Regions from separate parts of the Streptomyces sp. NPDC005866 genome, predicted to be linked through region 1. Evidence: riboswitches for the same ligand, from Rfam matches in the RefSeq annotation. Region 1 holds a riboswitch; each other region holds the start of a gene.

Region 1 (7,250 bases):
TCGCCGAGGACGACGGCCACATGTTCCTGGCCGTCGGTGAGGCCATGGAAAGTGACGAGTTCGGCGTTGACGCTGTAGCCGTCGGTGAAGCGCAGCGGTACCCGGACACGGGCGCGCTGGGTGGCGACGGGGAAGTCGGGCATCGGGTCTCCTGTGTCCGGGTGCGGGACGGCTGTCCCTACGGGACGGCGCGGGTTGTGCTTCAGATTTGAAGCAGATCCACAGCTGGAACCCTACCCCCTGCTTTAAATTTGAAGCAACAGATTTCCGTGCGGTTTCGGGAAACCGGGGTTCACGACCCGGAACAGGGAGACGATCGCCGCCGCCACGGAACCTCGTCGGACGTCGGCCGCGGAGTCGTCGCGTCACCCTCCAGGGCCCGCGTGATCACCGAGCTGATCTCTTCCAGCTGCTCCACCTGCTCCGCGGAGAGATGGTCGAACACCGCCGCCCGTACCGTCTCCACATGCCCCGGCGCCGTGCGCTCCAGCACCGCCATGCCCTCGTCGGTCAGCAGCGCGAAGCTGCTGCGCTTGTCCCACGGGCAGTCCTCGCGCCGGACCAGCCCGTCCTTCTCCAGCCGGGTCACGGCGTACGTCAGCCGGCTCCGGGTGATCTTCGACTTCTCCGCGAGATCGGTCATGCGCAGCTTGCGCTCCGGTGCGTCGGAGAGGTTGGCGAGGATCGAGTAGTACAGATGCGGCATGCCGGCGTCCTGCTGGAGCTGCCGGTCGATCGCGTCCTCCAGGAGGTGCGTCGCCGCGATGTACGCGCGCCAGGCGCGCTGCTCCTTCGGAGTGAGCCAGCGAGTCTTCATACGACCAGTATAGTTTTGTTTCAAACTTTAACCAAGCGTCCAGTGCACAGCCCGCCGCCGAGAGTGAGCGCGTCCGATGCCTTACCCCTACGTCCTGCTGTCCGCCGCCGTCTCCCTCGACGGCTACCTCGACGACACCGGCCCCGACCGGCTGCTGCTGTCGTCCCCGGCCGACTTCGACCGTGTCGACGAGGTACGGGCCTCCGTCGACGCGATCCTGATCGGCGCCGGCACGATCCGCGCGGACAACCCGCGGCTCCTGGTCAACGACCCCGGGCGGCGCGCGGCCCGGGTCGCCGCCGGCAAGGCCGAGTACCCCCTCAAGGTCACGGTCACCGCGACCGGCGACCTCGATCCGGACGCGAAGTTCTGGCACACGGGCGGCGAGAAGGTCGTCTACACCACGGAGACCGGCGCGGAGCGGGTCCGCGGCCTCGGCATCGCCGCGGACGTGGTCTCCCTCGGCGCCGGCCTCGACTGGCCCGCGCTGCTGAAGGACCTGCACGAGGCGCGAGGGGTCGACCGCCTGATGGTCGAGGGCGGTGGCACCGTCCACACCCAGCTCCTCCAGCAGGGCCTGGCCGACGAGCTCCAGCTGGTCCTGGCCCCGCTCTTCGTCGGCGACCCGAAGGCACCGCGCCTGTTCGGCCCGGGCGGGTACCAGGCCGGGCGGCTGCGGCTCCTGGAGAGCCGCCGTATCGAGGACGTCGTCCTGGCGCGGTACGAGCCCACGGCCCCCGGCACGGGTGCGTCGGCGTCCGCCGCGGACCGCCACTGGCTGCGGCTCGCCTGCGAGCTGGCGGCCGAGTGCCCGCCCTCCCGGACCGCGTTCAGCGTCGGCGCGGTGGTCGTCGCGGCCGACGGCACGGAACTGGCCCGCGGCCACTCCCGGGAAGCCGGCGACCCCGTCGTCCACGCGGAGGAGGCGGCCCTGGCCAAGCTCCCGCCCGCCGACCCCCGGCTGGCCACGGCCACGGTCTACACCAGCCTGGAACCCTGCACCCACCGCGCCTCCCGGCCGCACCCCTGCGCCGAGCTGATCCTCAGGGCGGGCGCACGGCGGGTGGTGACGGCGTGGCGTGAGCCGGACACGTTCGTCGCGGCGGCCGACGGGACGGGGATGCTGCGGGAGGCGGGGGTGGCGGTGCTGGTGCTGGGCGAGTACGAGGACCTGGCGAAGACCCCGAACGCGCACCTGCTGACCTGACCTCGCCTTAACCCGTGTGACTCGCACTCTTCTGATGGCGTATGCTGGTTTCAACGACGCGGGGTGGAGCAGCTCGGTAGCTCGCTGGGCTCATAACCCAGAGGTCGCAGGTTCAAATCCTGTCCCCGCTACTGAAAGACCAGGGCCGGAATCCGAGATCGAGGATTCCGGCCCTGAGTCATATCCCGGCACGTGTTCCTCATCACACTCTTCCGTACTCATCCGCCCGGCCCACACCACTCGCCCGCCCGGCTGACGCCCGCAAACCTGGACGGACACACATTGGACACAGGGGACATATGGGGAGTCGTACCGTGGGTACCGTGGGCCCTGGAAAGGGGCAGGAGGACGGGTTCGTAGCCGCCCGCACCCTGGCCCGTTACCTGCCCGCCCTGCTGATCTTCGCCGGTGTCGTCTACGACCTCCTCACCCCGAGGGGCTTCACGGCTGTCCCCTTCTTCACCGCCGCTCCGCTGATCGCCGCGCCCCTCTCCTCGCTCCGCACCACCGTCCTGACCGGCCTCGCGTCCTTCCTCGCCGTCTACACGGTGCACGCCCGCTACACCTTCCGCCCCGACGTCAGCACGATCACCGAGCTCCTCACGGTGGCCACCGTCGCCGCCCTCGCCGCAGGCATCAACCAGGTCGTCCGCATCGGCGATCGGCGCCTCGCCTCCGCCCGCGAGATCGCCGAGGCCGCCCAGCGGGCCGTCCTGCCCGAGCCCGCCGAGCGGATCGGCGGCTTCGAGATCGCCGCCCGCTACGAAGCGGCCCAGGAGGGCACCTTCATCGGCGGCGACCTGTATGCCGTCCAGGACACCCCCTACGGCGTACGACTGGTCGTCGGCGACGTCCGGGGCAAGGGCATGGGCGCGGTCGCCGCCGTCGCCGTGGTCATCGGCGCGTTCCGGGAGGCCGCCGAGCAGGAGGCCACGCTGGAGGCGGTGGCGGGGCGGCTGGAGCGGGCGCTGGCCCGCGAGGGCGTCCGGCGCGGCGGTGTGGACGCGTTCGAGGGGTTCACCACCGCCGTACTCGCCGAACTCCCGCGCGGCGACGGCACGGTCCGGGTCGTCAACCGCGGGCATCCGCCGCCCCTGCTGCTGCACGCCGACGGCCAGGTGCGCCAGGTAGGGGTGCCGGAGGCCGCGCTGCCGCTGGGAATGGGCGAGTTGGGGGCATGGCCCGACCGGGCCGTCGAGCACGCGTTCCCGAGCGGGGCCACGCTGCTGCTGTACACCGACGGCCTCTCCGAGGCACGGGACGCGCACGGCCGGTTCTACGACCCCGAGCGGCGGCTGGCCGGCCGCACCGTCACCACCCCCGGCATGCTGCTGGCCCGGCTCGCGGCCGAGGTGCGCCGGCACACCGGCGGCGGTATGACCGACGACATGGCGCTGCTCGCCGTACGCCGGCCCTGAGCGTTGTCACGTTCGGTGTCCGGACGAGCGCGCTACGCATAACGTCTGAGTCACCATCAAAACGCGTGTGACTCCTGAGGTGACCAGAACGCTTGGTCAACTTGACCGACTTTGACCGGTCGTGGCAGGTAAGTCCGTGCTTTGAAAGCTTAACGATCAAGACGAACCGCTTGGAATCTGCCAGCCGGGTCTATTAACGTTCGATAACGCAGCGCGGTCGTCCCAGCCGTCACCCGAGACGGCTCCGTGCGCACGCGCCGAATCCCGCAAGGGAACCGGGGAACCACCACCTTGGGGTGAATCGCACGGCTGCCGCCGTAGAACGGCCGGTATACGCGCGTAGGAGACCTTCCCGCTCCGAACCCGTCAGCTAACCCGGTAGGCAGCGGAAGGAAAGGAGTGCGCCCGCGTGGCGTCCAACCGGCCTGCCCCGACAGCCCCGTTCGTACCCAGCCAGCGTCAACCCGAGGCCTACGGCTACGACGGCTACGGCTCCGACGAGGGCCCCTGGGAGGAGTGGAACCCCACCGAGGAGTCCCTCGCCCCGGTACGCGGCCGGCACCGGGTCGCCAAGCAGCGCGGCGGCGGGCTCGCCCGCAGCTCCACGGTTCTCGGCGTCGGCGTCATAGCCGCCGTCGGCGCGGGCGGCATGGCCAGCGCCAACACCGGCAAGCCGCCGGTCTCCATCTCCATGCCCGACCTGCCCTCCGTCGGCACCCTGCTCGGCGAGGACAGTGGCCACAAGGCCACCCAGACCACGCTCAGCAGCGTCACCACGACGACCGCCACCGACGCGGGCTCGTCCTCTTCCTCCTCCGACGCGGGTGAGGCGCTGCGCCACCGGATCATCGCCCAGGCCGAGCAGCAGCAGACCCAGATCGACACCAAGGCCACCGCCAAGGCCGTGGCCGCCGCCGACAAGGCGGTCTCCGACGCGGAGGCCGAGGCGGAGAAGGCGGCGGCCGCCAAGGCCGCCGACGCCAAGGAGAAGGCGCAGGCCGCCGAGAAGCAGAAGGCCGAGCAGGAGCGGCTCGCCGCGCTGGCCAAGCAGTACGCGCTGCCGGTCGTCTCGTACACGATCACCGGAACCTTCGGCCAGGCCGGCTCCATGTGGGCCTCCGGCTACCACACCGGCCTCGACTTCGCCGCCCCCACCGGCACGCTGATCAAGGCCGTCCACAGCGGCACCGTCACGGAGGCCGGCTGGGCGGGCTCGTACGGCTACCGCACGATCATCACCCTCGACGACGGCACCGAGTTGTGGTTCTGCCACCAGTCCTCGATCGGCGTCAAGACCGGCCAGAAGGTCTCCACCGGTGATGTCATCGGCCGTGTGGGCGCCACCGGCAACGTCACCGGCCCGCACCTCCACCTGGAGGTCCACCCCGGCGCCCAGGCCACCGGCATCGACCCGATGACCTGGCTGCGCGGCAAGGGCCTCACCCCCTGACCGTCCCCACTGATCCCCGGCGGCCCTGACGACAACCCCCCGACGTCAGGGCTGCCGGTCCGGTGCGCCCGCGGGAGCTCCGGAGGTCTTCCGCTTTTACGAGAATTTCGCATTGCGACGGCATGGGTCCGCAGGCAGCCGGTGTTGAACTGAGACATGATCGCTTCTTCCGCTTCCCGCTCCCTCCGCAAGCTCGGCGCCTCCGACCTGGAGGTCTTTCCGCTCTGCCTCGGCGGCAACGTCTTCGGCTGGACCGCCGACGAGGCCGCCTCCTTCGCCGTCCTCGACGCGTACACCGCCGCGGGCGGCAACTTCGTGGACACCGCCGACTCGTACTCGGCCTGGATCGAGGGCCACAAGGGCGGCGAGTCCGAGACCGTCATCGGCCGGTGGGTCAAGGCGCGCGGCAACCGCGACGACGTCGTGATCGCGACGAAGGTCAGCCAGCACCCCGAGTACCAGGGCCTGTCGGCCGCCAACATCAAGGCCGCCGCCGACGCGTCCCTGCGCCGCCTCGGCACCGACTACATCGACCTCTACTACACGCACTTCGACAAGCCCGAGATCCCGGTCGAGGAGATCATCGGCGCTCTGGACGAACTGGTGCAGGCGGGCAAGGTCCGCCACATCGCCGCGTCCAACATCACCGCCGAGCGCCTCCAGGAGTCCCTGGACTTCTCCGACCGCGAGGGCCTCGCCCGGTATGTCGCCCTCCAGCCCCACTACAACCTGGTCTCCCGCGACACCTACGAGGGCCCCCTCCAGGACCTGGCCTCCCGCACCGGTCTCGCGGCGGTCCCGTACTTCTCGCTGGCCGCCGGCTTCCTCACCGGCAAGTACCGTCCCGGCACGACGGTCGACAGCGCCCGCGCGGGCAGCGCCGCCCAGTACCTGGAGTCCGAGCGCGGCCAGAAGGTCCTCGCCGCCCTGGACGAGATCGCCGAGGCCCACACGGCCCCGGTCCCCACGGTCGCCCTGGCCTGGCTGGCGGCCCAGCCCACCATCACGGCGCCGATCGCCTCGGCCCGCACCCTCGAACAACTCCCGGCCCTGCTGGGCGTGGCCGACCTGGAGCTGACGGAGGAGGAACTGACGAAGCTGACGGCCGCATCGGCCTGATGATCCGCCGGCTGTCCTTCAGCGGCGCATCCCGGCGGTGCCGAACTCTCCACAACCCCACGGCTAGCTCCGGTACGGGTTGTACGAGGGATACGGCACCGCCGCCCCGTACCAGCCCGGCGCCCCGTAGGCCGACGGCGCATGGCCGCCGTATCCCGGCCAGCCGCCCGGCGCGGCCGTCCGTGCCGCGTACTCCAGCGCCGGCCGCACAAGCTCCCGTCGGCTCCACAGCTCCGTCAGCAGCTCCCGTTCCCGCACCACGAAGTCGGCCCCCGCCCGCCCCCGCTGCCCCCGGCGGCGCAGCAGCGCCAGCGTCGTCGCGTACCCCTCGTACGCGGCGACCGCCTTCCCCGCCGGCTTGCCGAAGTGGTACGCGGCGTACTCCCGGGCCATCTGCCGCGCCCGCATCGACCCCAGCACGAACGGCTCGGACGCCCCAAGCCAGCCGGCGTAGACGTACGCCGGCAACTCCTCCCGCACGATCCGCAGCTCCCGCTGCCGGGTCCAGATCGCCAGCCAGGTCAGCAGCCCGAACGCCGGCACCATGAACATTCCGTACACGGCGAAGAACCCGTGCTGCCCGAAGGTCGAGGAGCCGTTCCAGAACGCGTGCACGCTCATCGCGAGCAGCAGCCCGGCGAGCGGCACCAGCACACGCCGCACCCGCTGCCGTTCCCCGGAGAACGCGGCGATGCCGAAACCGATGCCGGTGAGGACGGTGAACAGGGGGTGCGCGAAGGGGGACATGACGATGCGCACGAAGAACGTCGCGGCGGTGACGGAGGCGATCCCGCTGCCGCCGGTCAGCTGGTCGGTCCCGAAGGCCGTACCGAGGTAGAGGATGTTCTCGGTGAACGCGAACCCGGTGGCGGTGATCCCGGCTATCACCACCCCGTCGACGATCCCGGTGAAGTCCCTTCTGCGGAACAGGAAGACGAGCAGCACGGCCGCGGCCTTGGCGCACTCCTCGACGACCGGCGCTATCACGGTCGCTCCGAGGGTGTCGGCGCTGCTCGGATCCGCGGTCGCCGTCGCTATCCAGCGCGTCGCGAAGCTGTTGGCGACGATGGCTATCAGCGCGGCCGCGCACGCCCCCCAGGCGAAGGCGAACAGCAGGTTCCGCCAGGGCCCGGGCTGGACCCGGTCCAGCCAGCGGAACGCGGCTATGAGCAGCGGCACGGGCAGTACGGCGAGCCCGAGCCCGACGAGGAAGCCCTCCGTGCCCGTCTGCTCCCGCAC
Region 2 (7,250 bases), on a different contig from region 1:
ATCGCACCCGGCGACCCGGTCCTCGTCGTACTCGCCGCCGCGGACCGGGACCCGGAGCGGTTCGCCGACCCGGACACGCTCGACCTCGCACGGCGGGACAACCAGCACCTCGGATACGGCCACGGCATCCACTACTGCCTCGGCGCCCCGCTCGCCCGCCTGGAAGGGCAGACCGCGCTCGCCACCCTCCTCAGCCGCCTCCCGGACCTGCGACTCGCGGTGGACGAGAGCGAGTTGCGATGGCGCGGTGGGCTCATCATGCGCGGACTGCGCACCCTCCCCGTGGAGTTCACTCCCTACGGCCGGTGAGCCCACCACCCGTGCCCACCACCGGTGCCCGCCACCGGCAAAGGTGACCAGCTCACGTCTGTAATCTTCACGTGATCTGCGCGGCGTTAACTTGTGACAGGTGATCGTCTGCCTATACGTTCACCCATCAGTGCGGCGCCCGGCAAGACCCGTCGCGCCGGTCAACGCTGTCGCTCGAAAGGTTTCCGCATGCTCTCCGGGAACGGTCGTCACCGTCGCCCCCGTCAGGCTCCGGCCCTGCTCGTCGCGGCAGGAGTGACCGGCTCGGCGATCGCCATCCCGCTCCTCGGCGCGGCGAGCGCCAACGCGGCCGACGGCACCACATGGGACCGCGTGGCCGAGTGCGAGAGCGGCGGCTCCTGGAGCATGGACACCGGCACCGGCTACTACGGCGGCCTGCAGATGTCCCAGGACGACTGGGACGCGTACGGCGGCACCCAGTACGCCGCCACGCCCGACCAGGCGAGCCGTTCGCAGCAGATAGCCGTCGCCGAGAAGATCCTCGCCGACCAGGGCACCAAGCCCTGGCGGACCTGCGCCCTGCTCGCCGGTCTCTCCTCGGACGACGCCTCGGTGAACGTCGACACGGGCCTCGGCGGATCGGTCGACACGTCCGGCTCTGCGGGCTCGTCCTCCGGGCTGTCGGATTCGTCCCCTTCATCTGGTTCATCAGCTTCATCTGGTTCATCGGATTCCGGCTCGTCCACCTCCTCCTCGGGTGCCACGGACTCCGGTGCCGGCTCCGCCACCCCGTCGCCGAGTACGAGCGGCGGCTCCGGTACGGGCACCCCCGGCGACTCCGCCAAGACGGACAAGTCGGGATCTAACGGCTCCGCCACCGCGAAGGCGAGTGAGAGCCCTGTCACGCCCAAAGCTGATGACTCGGACAATTCATGGCAGACCGGCGGCTCTTGGAGTCTGGTCGACACGGGGGCCGTCGGCGGTGGCGGCAAGCATCGCGGCGGCTCGGCGGATGAAAACGTGACAAACGGTCAGAACGCCACCATGTCCGGCCGTCACGCCTCCAGCGGCACCGGCACGTACACCGTCCGGGAGGGCGACACCCTCGCCTCCATCGCCGACTCCCTTGACCTCGACGGCGGATGGCGTGCCCTCTATGCCGCGAACAAGGCGGACATCGGCACCGACCCGAACCACATCGCCCCCGGTCAGACCCTGAAACTCGGCACCGAAACGGGCGCGAAGTAACGGGAGTTGGCACCTTCGGGCCGCCCCACTTAGAAGTTAAATGTCCGGTTTGGTGAAAGTGTGGGATGAGTCTCAGAAGCCCTGATCATCTTTGAAATTCACCTGATCGCCTGTTTACGGTCAAGGCCGCTCGTCACCACGAGCCCCGGCTGCCGCAACGCCGAGTCCTGCCAGCGGCCGCCCGGGAACAGTCGTCGCGTCAAGCGCCGTAGGCAGGAGCGGGGGACCCAAGGTAAGCGCCGGGACCGGCAGTTGAGACTGCCGTGTCCGGCTCGGGGTGAAGCCGCGCACCGCGAGGTGTGCGGCCGGGCAACTCAACCGGCCCGAACCCGACAGCTCACCTCGCAGGCGTCGGTGAGGGGATCCCATCATGCTGTTCTCCGGCAAGGGCAAGCACCGTCGTCCGTCCAAGGCCGTCCGCGCCATCGCTGTCGCCGGTGTCACCGGCGTCGCCGTCGCCGCCCCGCTGATGGCGTCCGGCACCGCCTCCGCCGCCACCGCCTCCGAGTGGGACACCGTCGCCCAGTGCGAGGCCGGCGGCAACTGGTCCATCAACACCGGCAACGGCTACTACGGCGGTCTGCAGTTCTCCGCCTCCACCTGGGCCGCGTACGGCGGCACCCAGTACGCCGCCACCGCCGACAAGGCCACCAAGGCGCAGCAGATCGAGATCGCCGAGAAGGTCCTCGGCGCGCAGGGCAAGGGCGCCTGGCCGGTCTGCGGCACGGGCCTGTCCGGCGCCGCCTCCACCGGCAGCGGCTCGTCCGCCGGCTCCAGCTCCTCCTCCGGCTCCAGCTCGTCGAACGGCGGCACCAGCAGCCGTACGACCGACAACCAGGCCGCCTCCCGGTCCGCCGAGCGCCCGGTCGCCAAGAAGACCGTCACCACCCCGACCGGCAAGAAGGTCAAGAAGGGCGACGGCGAGTACAAGGTCGTCAAGGGCGACACGCTGAGCTCGATCGCCGAGAAGCACAAGGTCAAGGGCGGCTGGCAGGCGCTGTTCAAGCTGAACAAGGACATCGTCGACGATGCCGACTTCATCTACCCGGGCCAGCAGCTGCACCTGAAGTAAGGACACGGACGGCCGCCGTGAGTAACAGGCGGCGCCCGGCTGAACCACAGCGCCCGCACAACCGTGGTCCTCATAGTGGGGACCACGTGAGGGCCACCCCCGTCCCCCACGGACCCCGCTCCGGTGCGTTTTCCCCCGTACGCACCGGAGCGGGGTTTCTCTTTGCCGTCCTCTTCTTGACCCGCTCTTCGTCCGTTCTTCATCGGGCCCCCCTTTGTTCCGTGCGTGAACAATGGGTACCGTCTGTGTGTCCACGGGCCGGTCGGTCGGCTGGCTGACGGCGCCGGGACGGTTAGGCTCTAGTCGCAAGGCTGAGCAAGGGCCGACAAGGCCCGCGTGCGCCCGCACAACCAGCGTCACATCCCAAGAAGGAGATGCTCGTGCCGTCCATCGACGTCGTCGTAGCCCGGGAAATCCTGGACTCCCGAGGCAACCCCACGGTCGAGGTCGAGGTCGGCCTCGACGACGGCAGCACGGGTCGTGCCGCCGTCCCGTCCGGCGCCTCCACCGGTGCCTTCGAGGCCATCGAGCTCCGTGACGGTGACCCCAACCGCTACCTGGGCAAGGGCGTCGAGAAGGCCGTCCTCGCCGTGATCGAGCAGATCGGGCCGGAGCTGGTCGGCTACGACGCCACCGAGCAGCGCCTGATCGACCAGGCCATGTTCGACCTGGACGCCACCGACAACAAGGGCTCGCTCGGCGCAAACGCCATCCTCGGCGTCTCCCTCGCCGTCGCCCACGCCGCCTCCGAGGCCAGCGACCTGCCGCTGTTCCGCTACCTGGGCGGCCCGAACGCGCACCTGCTGCCGGTGCCGATGATGAACATCCTCAACGGCGGCTCGCACGCGGACTCCAACGTCGACATCCAGGAGTTCATGATCGCCCCGATCGGCGCGGAGACCTTCTCCGAGGCGCTGCGCTGGGGTGCCGAGGTCTACCACACCCTGAAGAAGGTCCTGAAGAACAAGGGCCTGTCAACCGGCCTCGGTGACGAGGGCGGCTTCGCACCGAACCTCGGCTCCAACCGCGACGCCCTCGACCTCATCCTCGAGGCCATCAAGCAGGCCGGCTACATCCCCGGCGAGCAGATCGCGCTCGCGCTCGACGTCGCCGCGTCCGAGTTCTACAAGGACGGCAAGTACGAGTTCGAGGGCAAGTCCCGCTCGGCCGCCGAGATGACCGAGTACTACGAGGAGCTCGTCGCCGCCTATCCGCTGGTCTCCATCGAGGACCCGCTGTTCGAGGACGACTGGGCCGGCTGGAAGGTCATCACCGACAAGCTCGGCGACAAGGTCCAGCTGGTCGGCGACGACCTGTTCGTCACCAACCCGGAGCGCCTCGCCCGCGGCATCGAGGAGGGCACGGCCAACGCCCTGCTGGTCAAGGTCAACCAGATCGGCTCGCTGACCGAGACCCTGGACGCCGTCGAGATGGCCCAGCGCAACGGCTTCAAGTGCATGATGTCCCACCGCTCCGGCGAGACCGAGGACGTCACCATCGCCGACCTCGCCGTCGCCACGAACTGCGGCCAGATCAAGACCGGCGCCCCGGCCCGCTCCGAGCGCGTCGCCAAGTACAACCAGCTGCTGCGCATCGAGGAGATCCTCGACGACGCGGCGGTGTACGCCGGCCGCAGCGCCTTCCCGCGGTTTCGCTCCGCGGACCACTGAGCACAGCAAGGGCTGACCCGTTAAGGGTCACGGCTGCGCCAGTCGTACGTACGTCCCCGTACCGGTCCCGTACCGTGTGCGGGGACGTACGCGCGTGTGAACGGGAGGCGGGGACATGGCCGTGAAGGACCGGGACCGGTTCTCCACCGCGACCAGGCTCAGGCTGCTCGGCGAACAGACGGCGGCCCGGGTCTACCGCTCCCAGACCCGGCGCCAGGCCCGCCGCTCCCGGCTCACCGGCCGCGCCGCGCTGCTCGCGATCGTGCTGTGCACGATGATCGTCGCGCTCGCCTATCCGATGCGGCAGTACGTCTCCCAGCGCGCCGAGATCGCCGACCTGGAACGGCAGCAGGAGCGGGCCCGGCAGCGGGTCGAGCAACTGCGGGACCTCAAGGCCCGGTGGCAGGACGACGCGTACGCGCAGCAGCAGATCCGGGAGCGGCTGCACTATGTGATGCCGGGGGAGACCGGGTACGTCGTGATCGACCCCGCTGCCGCCAAGCAGGCGCACGCCTACCTCGGGACGGCCGACCGGCCCTGGTACGCGAACGTCTGGGACGGCGTCGACAAGTCCGACGCGTCCGACCAGTGAACCGACAGAAAGCCGCACAGAACACAGTCATGGAAACGCCTCCGCCCTCCACCCCGCGTACCGAGCCCACCGACGCGGACGTCGAGGCCTTCAAGCAGCAGCTCGGGCGGCCGCCGCGCGGGTTGCGGGCGATCGCACACCGGTGCCCGTGCGGGCAGCCGGACGTCGTGGAGACCGCGCCGCGGCTGCCGGACGGCACGCCGTTCCCGACGCTGTACTACCTGACGTGCCCCAAGGCCGCGTCCGCCATCGGCACCCTTGAGGCCAACGGCGTGATGAAGGAGATGACGGCGCGGCTGGAGAGCGATCCGGAGCTGGCGGCGGCGTACCGGGCCGCGCACGAGGACTACATCCGGCGCCGGGACGAGATCGAGGAACTGACGGGGTTCCCGAGCGCCGGCGGGATGCCGGACCGGGTGAAGTGCCTGCATGTGCTGGTGGCGCACTCGCTGGCCGCGGGGCCCGGCGTGAACCCGCTCGGTGACGAGGCGATCGCCATGCTGCCGGAGTGGTGGCTCAAGGGGGCGTGCGTGGTCACAGGGACGGCCGAGACGTCACGAACAGAGAAGGAACACCACTCATGACCCGCGTCGCCGCCATCGACTGTGGCACCAACTCCATCCGGCTGCTCGTCGCCGACGCCGACCCCCAGACCGGGGAGCTCGTCGATCTGGACCGGCGGATGGTGATCGTGCGGCTCGGGCAGGGGGTGGACCGGACCGGCCGGCTCGCGCCGGAGGCGCTGCAGCGGACCTTCGCCGCCTGCCGGGAGTACGCGGCGGTCATCAAGGAGTACGGGGCGCAGCGGCTGCGATTCGTGGCCACCTCCGCCTCCCGGGACGCCGAGAACCGGGACGAGTTCGTGCGCGGGGTGCTGGACATCCTCGGTGTCGAGCCGGAGGTCATCAGCGGTGACCAGGAGGCCGAGTTCTCCTTCACGGGTGCGACGAAGGAGCTGGCGGGACGCGACGACCTCGCCAAGCCATTCCTCGTCGTGGACATCGGCGGCGGCTCCACCGAGTTCGTCGTCGGGGACGAGCACGTGCGGGGCGCCCGGTCCGTGGACATCGGCTGTGTGCGGATGACCGAGCGGCATCTGGTGCACGAGGGGCACGTCAGCGACCCGCCGACCGAGGCCGAGATCGCCTCCATGCGGGCCGACATCGAGCGCGCCCTCGACCTGGCGGAGCAGACCGTGCCGCTGCGCGAGGCGCACACCCTGGTCGGTCTGGCCGGATCCGTCACCACCCTCTCCGCCATCCACCAGGACCTGCCGGAGTACGACTCCGACGCCATCCACCACTCCCGCATCCCCTACGCCCGGGTCCGGGAGATCACCGAGTGGCTGCTGCGGTCGACGCACGCCGAGCGGGCGGCCGTGCCCTCCATGCACCCCGGCCGCGTCGACGTCATCGGCGCCGGTGCCCTCGTCCTCCAGGCGATCATGGAACGGGTGGGTGCGCAGGAGGTCGTGGTGAGCGAGCACGACATCCTGGACGGCATCGCCTGGTCCATCGCCTGACCCCGGCGACCGCCTCGCATGAGCGTGCGGATTGACGGGTGAGCGCCCCCGGCGACCCGAGACACGCCGTGCCACGACACACCGCCGGAAAACTTCGTGAAGTTCTTCACAAGGAATTCGGCGCAGGTGGCGGATCCCGGGGTCCTCGTTGGACCGTTGGGGGGCTCAGCAGGCCCGAGCGGGTGCTCAGGAGAGCGTTCCGGGGGTGTTCCGGAAGGTGCTCGTGAGGGTGACATCGGGTGCCTTCACAGGGCCCCCGGAAGCCTGGAGGGGCAGCTCACACGGCATTGACAACGGGTCGTATCGGAAGTGGGTTCCCGCCGCTGACCATGACCTGTGTCACGTGAGCGGCGCAGTGTAGCACGACCCCTGAGGAAGCTTGTGAAGGGGCGCACGAGCGACCCCCTGGGGGCAGGTGGATACTCGATGCCATGAGCACCACGGAGCGTCCCAGGATCCTCGTAGTAGGCGGTGGGTACGTAGGCCTGTACGCAGCTCGGCGCATTCTCAAGAAGATGCGCTACGGCGAGGCGACCGTCACGGTCGTCGACCCCCGGTCGTACATGACCTACCAGCCCTTCCTCCCCGAAGCTGCCGCCGGCAGTATCTCCCCTCGCCACGTCGTCGTCCCGCTGCGACGCGTGCTGCCGAAGGCGGAGGTCCTCACCGGCCGGGTCACCACCATCGACCAGGACCGCAAGGTCGCCACCGTCGCCCCGCTGGTCGGCGAGGCGTACGAGCTGCCCTTCGACTACCTGGTCATCGCGCTCGGCGCGGTCTCCCGGACCTTCCCGATCCCCGGCCTCGCCGAGCAGGGCATCGGCATGAAGGGCATCGAGGAGTCCATCGGCCTGCGCAACCACGTCCTCGAGCAGC
Region 3 (7,250 bases), on a different contig from region 1:
CGGCGGTCGCAGACCCTTGAAGACACGGGTCAACTGCTGCAAGGGGGAGACGGGTTGGGGCGCGGGGACGGGCGCGGCCGGGGCGGGCGTGTCGCGCAGGACGGTGAGCGCCTCGCCGGCCCGCTCGGCGGCCTCCCGGTACAGGTCGCGGGACCTGGTCATGGCCTCCAGGGCCTCGGCGTACTGCGCGACACGCTTGCGTTCGCGTGCGAGCTCCTCCTCCAGCGTCATCAGGGTCCAGTTGTCGCGCAGATCGGCCAGCGCCTCCTCGGCGCCCTGCGGCGCGGGCTTGGGCAGCGCGGCGAACCGGCTCAGGGCGGCGATCAGGTCGGTGGGCCGCGAGCCGTCCAGGAAGACGCTGCGCACCGCGTACTCCCGCGCGTCGTACCCGGACGGCGCCGGGTCCGGGGGCAGCACGACGGCGCCCCCGCGCGGCACCTCGACACCGAGGTGGCGTACTGCCCAGTTGACGGCACGGAACTGCTGGGGTGTGGCCCGGTGCTCCACCACACGGTGGGCCAGGCCGGGCGGCAGTTGCCGGACCAGCGGCAGCCGGCCGAGCGCGTCGGGCGTCATCGCCTCGTGCACCACGAGGTTGACGCACCAGGCGTCCTTCGCGGCGTCGCGCAGGACCCGGCGCATCTCCTTGTCGTCGGCGGGCAGCGGATTGACCGTGCGCAGCCGCAGGCCCGCGGCGGCCGGGTGGTAGTCCCAGGCGGCCTCGCCGCCGTCACCGGCCTCGTCGCCGTCGGGCCAGAACATCGTCGCCGGGGAGGGCCAGCCGTCGTCCCAGGGCCGCTCGGCCTCGGCGACGAGCTGCCACTCCCGCCCCGCCTGCCGGCCCTCCTGCGATACGAGGGTCAGCCGGGCGCGCACCGTCACCGTGCCGTGGTCGACGCGCCAGCGAGCCTCGAAGACCCGCCGGTCGTAGGCCTCCGGCACGACGGAGTTCTCCGGCACGGCGAAGTTCTCCGGCACGGCGGGTTCGACGAAGTCGTCGAGGGCGCCGGTCTCCTTGCGGCGGCGCAGGATCCGGCGGATCACCTCCTCGGAGTCCGGCCCGGTGTGGCGGCCACGGGCGGCCCAGACGGTCGGCGGAAGGACGGCACGGTCGGTGACGGAGTTCGACATGGGCCAATCTGCTGATGGAAGCGGCGTGTGCCCTCCAGTATCACCGCCCGGGAGCGTGTCCTGCCGGGCGGGGGCCGCTCGCGCACGGGGAGTGCGCCCCGCACCCGGGGTGCGCGACGGCGATCCGTCGGCCCCTCCCTCCCTGCGTCAGGCGCCGCTCTCCCGGAGCATGTCCTCACGCTCGACGAGCTTCACGCGCTCGCGGCCCTGCGGCTCGCCCAGCGCCCGCTCGGCGGCATCCAGCTTGTACCAGCCCTCCCAGGTGGTGAAGCGGACGTTCCGCTCGGCGAGGAAGGCGTCCACGGACTCCGGCGCGGGCGACTCGGGCGTGTGCAGCCGGCCGTTGGCGTGGTCGTCCAGCAGGTTGGAGACGGTCTCGTTGGCGTCGCCCTTGGTGTGGCCGATCAGACCGACCGGGCCACGGCGGATCCAGCCGGTGACATAGGTCGACCGGAGGTGGTTGCCGCTCTCCTCGACGACCCGGCCGCCCTCGTCCGGGACCGTGCCCGAGTCGATGTCCCAGGGCAGCTTGGGCAGCTTGTCGGAGAGGTAGCCGACGGCGCGGTAGACCGCCGTGACGTCCCAGTCCTTGAACTCGCCGGTGCCCTTCACGTTGCCGGTGCCGTCCAGGGCGGTGCGCTCGGTGCGCAGGCCGGTGACCTTGCCGTCCTCGCCGAGGATCTCGGTCGGCGACTCGAAGAAGTGCAGGAAGAGCTTGTGCGGGCGGTTGCCGACATCGCGGATCGCCCAGTTCTCCAGGGTCTTGGCGACCATGTCGGCCTGCTTGTTGCCGCGCCGGGTCTCGATCGAGCCCTCGTCGTAGTCGATGTCCTCGGGGTCGACGATGACCTCGATGTTGGGGGAGTGGTCCAGCTCCCGCAGCTCCATCGGGGAGAACTTGGCCTGCGCCGGGCCACGGCGGCCAAAGACGTGCACCTCAAGCGCCTTGTTGGCCTTCAGGCCGTCGTAGACGTTCGGCGGGATCTCGGTCGGCAGCAGTTCGCCGGCGGTCTTGGCGAGGATGCGGGCCACGTCCAGGGCCACGTTGCCGACGCCCAGGACCGCGACCTTCTCGGCCTGAAGCGGCCAGGTGCGCGGCACGTCCGGGTGGCCGTCGTACCAGGAGACGAAGTCGGCGGCGCCGTAGGAGCCGTCCAGCTCGATGCCGGGTATGCGCAGCTCGCGGTCGGCGGTCGCGCCGGTCGAGAAGATCACGGCGTCGTAGAAGGTGCGCAGGTCGTCGAGGCTGATGTCGGTCGGGTAGTCCACGTTGCCGAACAGCCGGATCTGGGGCTTGTCGAGCACCTGGTGCAGGGCCGTGATGATGCCCTTGATGCGCGGATGGTCAGGGGCGACGCCGTAACGGATCAGGCCGAACGGCGCGGGCATCCGCTCGAAGAGGTCGATGGACACGCCGGGCTCGGTGGCCGCCTCGGACTTGAGCAGGGCGTCGGCGGCGTAGATCCCGGCGGGGCCGGCTCCGACGATGGCTACCCGCAGGGGGCGCGGCATGATCAGGTTCCCTTCGAGTGATGACAATCGATCTCGAACGGGAAGCCTAAACTAAGGCAGTCCTAAGTTGGTACGCGGGTCCGGTCTATGACCCCATAAGCCGATCTTATGGCCTCTCTCGGGCTCGGCTTATGCGTCGGAAGGCGGGATCCTGACGGAGAAGTACTTCAACACCACCAGCACGGTGGCCGGCAACCCCTACCACTACGCGAAGACGGCCGCCGAACGCGCCGCCCTGGGACGCCGAGGCCGCCCAGGACCGCTGGCGCATGGTCTCGATCAACCCCGGCCTGATCCTCGGCCCCTCCCTCACCCCCGCCTCCGAGTCCGGCAGCCTGTTCCTGCTTGACGAGCTGTTCAAGGGCTACTTCCGTTACGGCGCCCCGGACTTCAGCTTCACCACCGCGGACGTCCGCGACGTGGCCGACGCGCACATCGCGGCGGCCGAGAACCCGGCGGCCAAGGGCCGTTACATCGTGGCCAACGAGACCATGATGTCGTTCCACGAGATGTCCCGGATCATCCGCACCCGCCACCCCTGGGATCCGCGTCTGCCACGCACCGCGCTCCCGCACTGGCCGGTACGGATCCTCGGCCCGTCCTTCGGCCTCAGCCAGGACTACATACGCAAGCACCTCGGCATCCGCTTCCGCGTCGACAACAGCCGGAGCGTCCGCGAACTGGGCCTCACCTACCGGCCCGTCGAGGAGACCCTCCTGGACCACCACGAGAGCTGGCGCACACGGCGGCGGAGGGTCTGACCTCGACGGCCGGGGATCAGGCCGGGCGGACCACCCGGTGGATCGCCGACTCCCCGGCGTTGTAGATCGACTCCTCGCGGATGGACGCCCCCGGGCTCGGCGCGTGGATCATCATGCCGTTGCCCGCGTAGACCCCGACGTGGCTGTCGTCGTCGAAGAAGAAGACCAGGTCACCCGGCTCGATGGCGGCCAGTGTCATCGGGGTGCCGGCGAAGGTCTGCTCCTGCGTACTGCGCGGCAGGGTCACCCCGGCGGCGCGCCAGGCGGCCTGGGTCAGGCTGGAGCAGTCGTACGACTCCGGCCCGGTCGCCCCCCAGACACACGGCCGCCCGATCTGCGACCGGGCGAACGCCAGCGCCCTCATGGCCTTGCCGGGCTCCGTCGCGGCGCCGGGCACGAGGAAGGAACCGGTGTCGGTGACGGCTCCCGGGGTGAAGGCGGCCCGGGGCGTGGTGGGCAGCGGGGCGGTGACCACAAGGGGTGCGGTCGGGACAGGTGCGATCGGGACGGGGGTGGTGGGGAGCGGAGCCGTGGCGACCGGGGCGGCGGTGGCCATCGCCATCGCCGTGGGGGGCGCGGTCGTCGCCGTGGGGGACGCCATCATCGCCCACGGAGGGTCCGTCACGGCCGTGGGTATCGCCGCCGGGGGCGCGGTCATCGCCGGGGCGGTGGCGTAGGCGGCGGCTGCGGGCTGCGTTCCGGCGGCGTGGGCGCCCATGTCGGCGGCGGGCGCCGCGGGGAAGGCGCCGGTGCCGAAGTCGGCCTGCGGCATGGCATACGCGGCGGTGGGGTAGGCGGTCTCCGCGGCGGCCGGGAACGCGCCCGTGTACGTGGGAGCCATGACGGGCAAGGCGCCCGTGTTGGTGGGGGTTGCGGCCGGGAACGCGCCCGTGTCGGCCGGCATCGGGAACGCTCCCGTGGCGCCGGGCGTCATGACCCGGAAGGAGCCGGTGTCGGCCGGGCCGCCCACGGCCGGCATGGCACCTACATCCGTGAGGGCCCCGGCCGGGAAGGTGCCCGTACCTCCCGGAGCCATCACGCGGAAGCCGCCCGTGTCCGCCGGTGACACGGCCTGGACGGCGCCCGGGGTCATGACACGGAAGGAGCCGGTGTCCGTCGCCGGCACCGCAGGGATGGCACCGGAGTCCGTCACGGTCACTGCCGGGAACGCGCCTGTGTCCGTGACGGTCACTGCCGGGAACGCGCCCGTGCCGGTCAGGGCGTCCGTCCGGAACGAGCCGGTGTCGCCGTACTGGCCGGGCATGCCGACGGGGGCCGGCCACTGCTGCGCCGGGACCTGGGCCTCGGCCGTGGGCCACGGGGACTGCGCGCCCGGCGCGGACTGCGGGGCCGGCGCGGCCGGTTCGAGCGCCGCGACCGCGCGCTGCCCGGTGCGCCGGGACAGCACTTCACGCGCCTTGGTCATCTTGAGCTGGTTCTTGGTCTTGGACGCGCCCGGTGTGGGCCGCTGCGGCGCGGCGGCGGGCAGGGCCTTGGGCGCGCTCGACGGCCCCGGGGGCAGCGCCGCGGGGGACCCCGTCGTCAGTGCCGGCTTCGAGCGCTCCGTCAACTCGCGGACGACCTCGATGTCACCGTTCGCGGACGGTCCCGCGGGCAGCTCCGGCCGGGACGGGCCGGAGCCCTCCAACTGGCTGAGCAGGTCGTCGGCCACGGAGCTGACGGGCCGCCGCGGGCCCGGCCGGGCGGGCTGCCGGTCGGAGGGCAGCGCGGCCGGGACACTCGGCCCCCGTCGCGAGCGCGCGCTGTCGAACCACTCCCGGGCGATGCTCTCGAGGGCCGGGTCGTCGCGCCGGGGCCGCTTGAACAGCGGGATACCGCGTGACCGCGAGCCCCCGTTCATCGCACGTGTGGCGTTGTAGTTCCCGGTGGCGTTCTCGGCCTGGTCGTAGAGGCTGTCGATCCGCTGTCGAACCTCGTCACGGCTCTCGGGCGCCATGGGGGTCGTGCTCCTTCCGTGCTCCGCCTACCGAGTTAGCTGTCGGGTTCGGGCGGGTCGATCCGGAAGGCATGCCCTACGGCCCTTGCCCCTGCGGGCAGTCGGCCGATTCACCCCAGTGGTTCGGTTGGGTCCCCGGCTCCGGATCGCCCTCAGGGGCACCGGACTCGGCGGAGGCCGCGCGGCCCGACGGGATTCGCCGGGGAGAGCCGAGCGGCTTGCCCGTCAACTTAGCCAACTTGTGTCACTCGTGTGAAGGTTGACGTGCGTAATGTCCGATACGTATTTGTGATGTTCGTCGTAGCGTTCGGAATCCGGCCGTGCCAGACGGCATTTCACCCGCACGCCGACCACTGTCGTACGGGCGTCGGAGCGGCGCCGTCGGCCGCCCGAGGGGTCCGTTTCCTCTGAAGTCACCGTGAATTCGTTGGGCCGTTGAACACGGTGGCGCCGCGCCGCGTATGGGGTGGGGGATTTCCATGCCCGGCCGCCCACGAGACGCAGGGGAACGACCTTGAGACGCAACAGGCGCAGACGCCCGACCGGAGCACAACGCGCGACCTTCGCAGCGGTCGCCCTGATGCTCGGCGGCGCAGGACTCGTCGCGGTGAACGTCTACGCCTCGGCCACCGAAGGTGGTTCGGACCAGTGGTCCGGGCAGAACGCGACAGGTCAGGTGCTGTCCGCGCCCACCGTCTACTGCCCCGACGTCGGCAGCCGGCTGACGGACGTGCCCGACGCCGCCCGGGCCGACGTCGACGGTGAACTCGCGCAGCTGGACCAGCAGATCGCGGCCGCCTACCAGCAGCTCAAGACGTCGGCCGCGGCGGTCCAGCAGAACCCCGGCGTCGCCGACGAGACGATCATGAATCCGCTGAAGGAGAAGCGGTCCGCGTCCCTGCAGCGCATCGCCGACGCCATCGGCCGCGAGGGCGACCGCCCCCAGGGCCTCGAACAGCTCGCCGCCTGCACCCTGCGCTCCTCGGATCAGGGCGGCGCGCAGTCGGCGGCGCCGCAGGGCAGCGCCACGCCGAGCCAGGCCGCCGGCGCCGGCGGCCAGGGCGGCAACGGCCCGGTAGCCGCCGACTACGCCGACATCACCACCGTCCAGCCCAATGTCGCGACCCCGGCCGAGCGGTCCGGCGGCTCCACCGGCACCTTTGCCTCCAGCTGTGGCGTCAACGCGAACGGCCTGTTCAACTCGGACAACGTGATCGTCGCGCCCGGCGTCTCCAACGGCGCGCACCACTTCCACGACTACGTCGGCAACCAGTCCAACAACGCCTTCGCCGGCGACGACGACCTCGCGAACGCCGACACGAGCTGTGCGGACCAGGGTGACAAGTCGACGTACTACTGGCCGGTGCTGCGGCTCCAGAACGGCAAGCAGGAACGGGACGCCGGTTCCCCGGGCGGCGGTACCGAGGGCAACGCCGGTCAGATCGTGAGGCCGAAGGAGGTCACGCTCACCTTCGAGGGCAACCCGACCTCCAAGGTCACCGAGATGCCGCGGCTGCTGCGCGTCATCACCGGCGACGCCAAGGCCTTCGTCAACGGCCCGGCCAACGCCAACGCCTCCTGGAGCTGCACCGGTTTCGAGGACCGGCAGCTCAAGGACAAGTACCCTCTGTGTCCTTCCGGCAGTGACGTCGTGCGCTCCTTCAAGTTCCAGAGCTGCTGGGACGGCCGGAACATCGACAGTGCCAACCACCGCACCCATGTGGCGTTCGCCGCGCCCGACGGCAGCTGCCCGGCCGGTTTCCAGGCGATCCCGCAGCTGGTGCAGCGCATCGTCTACCACGTCGACGCGCCGAGCCTTCAGGACGGCGGCCGCACGGTCCCGCTGTTCGCGGTGGACTCGTTCCCCGAGCAGCTGCACAAGCCGGTCA

The links. Region 1 has a riboswitch for cyclic di-AMP ahead of ABZ396_RS29110 (M23 family metallopeptidase). Riboswitches for the same ligand answer to the same signal wherever they lie in the genome.
Region 2: it holds a riboswitch for cyclic di-AMP, as region 1 does, so the genes downstream of both, ABZ396_RS08935 (transglycosylase family protein) here and ABZ396_RS29110 (M23 family metallopeptidase) in region 1, are expected to answer to the same signal.
Region 3: it holds a riboswitch for cyclic di-AMP, as region 1 does, so the genes downstream of both, ABZ396_RS27010 (NlpC/P60 family protein) here and ABZ396_RS29110 (M23 family metallopeptidase) in region 1, are expected to answer to the same signal.

The regions. Positions count from the first base shown of each region.
Region 1 is NZ_JBEXWP010000022.1:133,210-140,459, forward strand. It holds gene ribA (GTP cyclohydrolase II) at 1-143, opposite strand, end outside; gene ABZ396_RS29090 (MarR family transcriptional regulator) at 293-817, opposite strand; gene ABZ396_RS29095 (dihydrofolate reductase family protein) at 894-2,024, shown strand; tRNA gene ABZ396_RS29100 (tRNA-Met) at 2,082-2,155, shown strand; gene ABZ396_RS29105 (PP2C family protein-serine/threonine phosphatase) at 2,348-3,442, shown strand; cyclic di-AMP (ydaO/yuaA leader) riboswitch at 3,688-3,844, shown strand; gene ABZ396_RS29110 (M23 family metallopeptidase) at 3,852-4,892, shown strand; gene ABZ396_RS29115 (aldo/keto reductase) at 5,049-6,011, shown strand; gene ABZ396_RS29120 (PrsW family intramembrane metalloprotease) at 6,075-7,250, opposite strand, start outside.
Region 2 is NZ_JBEXWP010000004.1:422,530-429,779, forward strand. It holds gene ABZ396_RS08925 (cytochrome P450) at 1-309, shown strand, start outside; gene ABZ396_RS08930 (transglycosylase family protein) at 499-1,518, shown strand; cyclic di-AMP (ydaO/yuaA leader) riboswitch at 1,713-1,884, shown strand; gene ABZ396_RS08935 (transglycosylase family protein) at 1,889-2,590, shown strand; gene eno (phosphopyruvate hydratase) at 2,965-4,260, shown strand; gene ABZ396_RS08945 (septum formation initiator family protein) at 4,376-4,852, shown strand; gene ABZ396_RS08950 (DUF501 domain-containing protein) at 4,882-5,436, shown strand; gene ABZ396_RS08955 (Ppx/GppA phosphatase family protein) at 5,433-6,374, shown strand; gene ABZ396_RS08960 (NAD(P)/FAD-dependent oxidoreductase) at 6,806-7,250, shown strand, end outside.
Region 3 is NZ_JBEXWP010000020.1:54,957-62,206, reverse strand. It holds gene ABZ396_RS27025 (hypothetical protein) at 1-1,131, opposite strand, end outside; gene ABZ396_RS27020 (FAD-dependent oxidoreductase) at 1,279-2,643, opposite strand; partial or broken gene ABZ396_RS27015 (NAD-dependent epimerase/dehydratase family protein) at 2,777-3,404, shown strand; gene ABZ396_RS27010 (NlpC/P60 family protein) at 3,421-5,361, opposite strand; cyclic di-AMP (ydaO/yuaA leader) riboswitch at 5,370-5,544, opposite strand; partial or broken gene ABZ396_RS27005 (DUF1996 domain-containing protein) at 5,942-7,213, shown strand.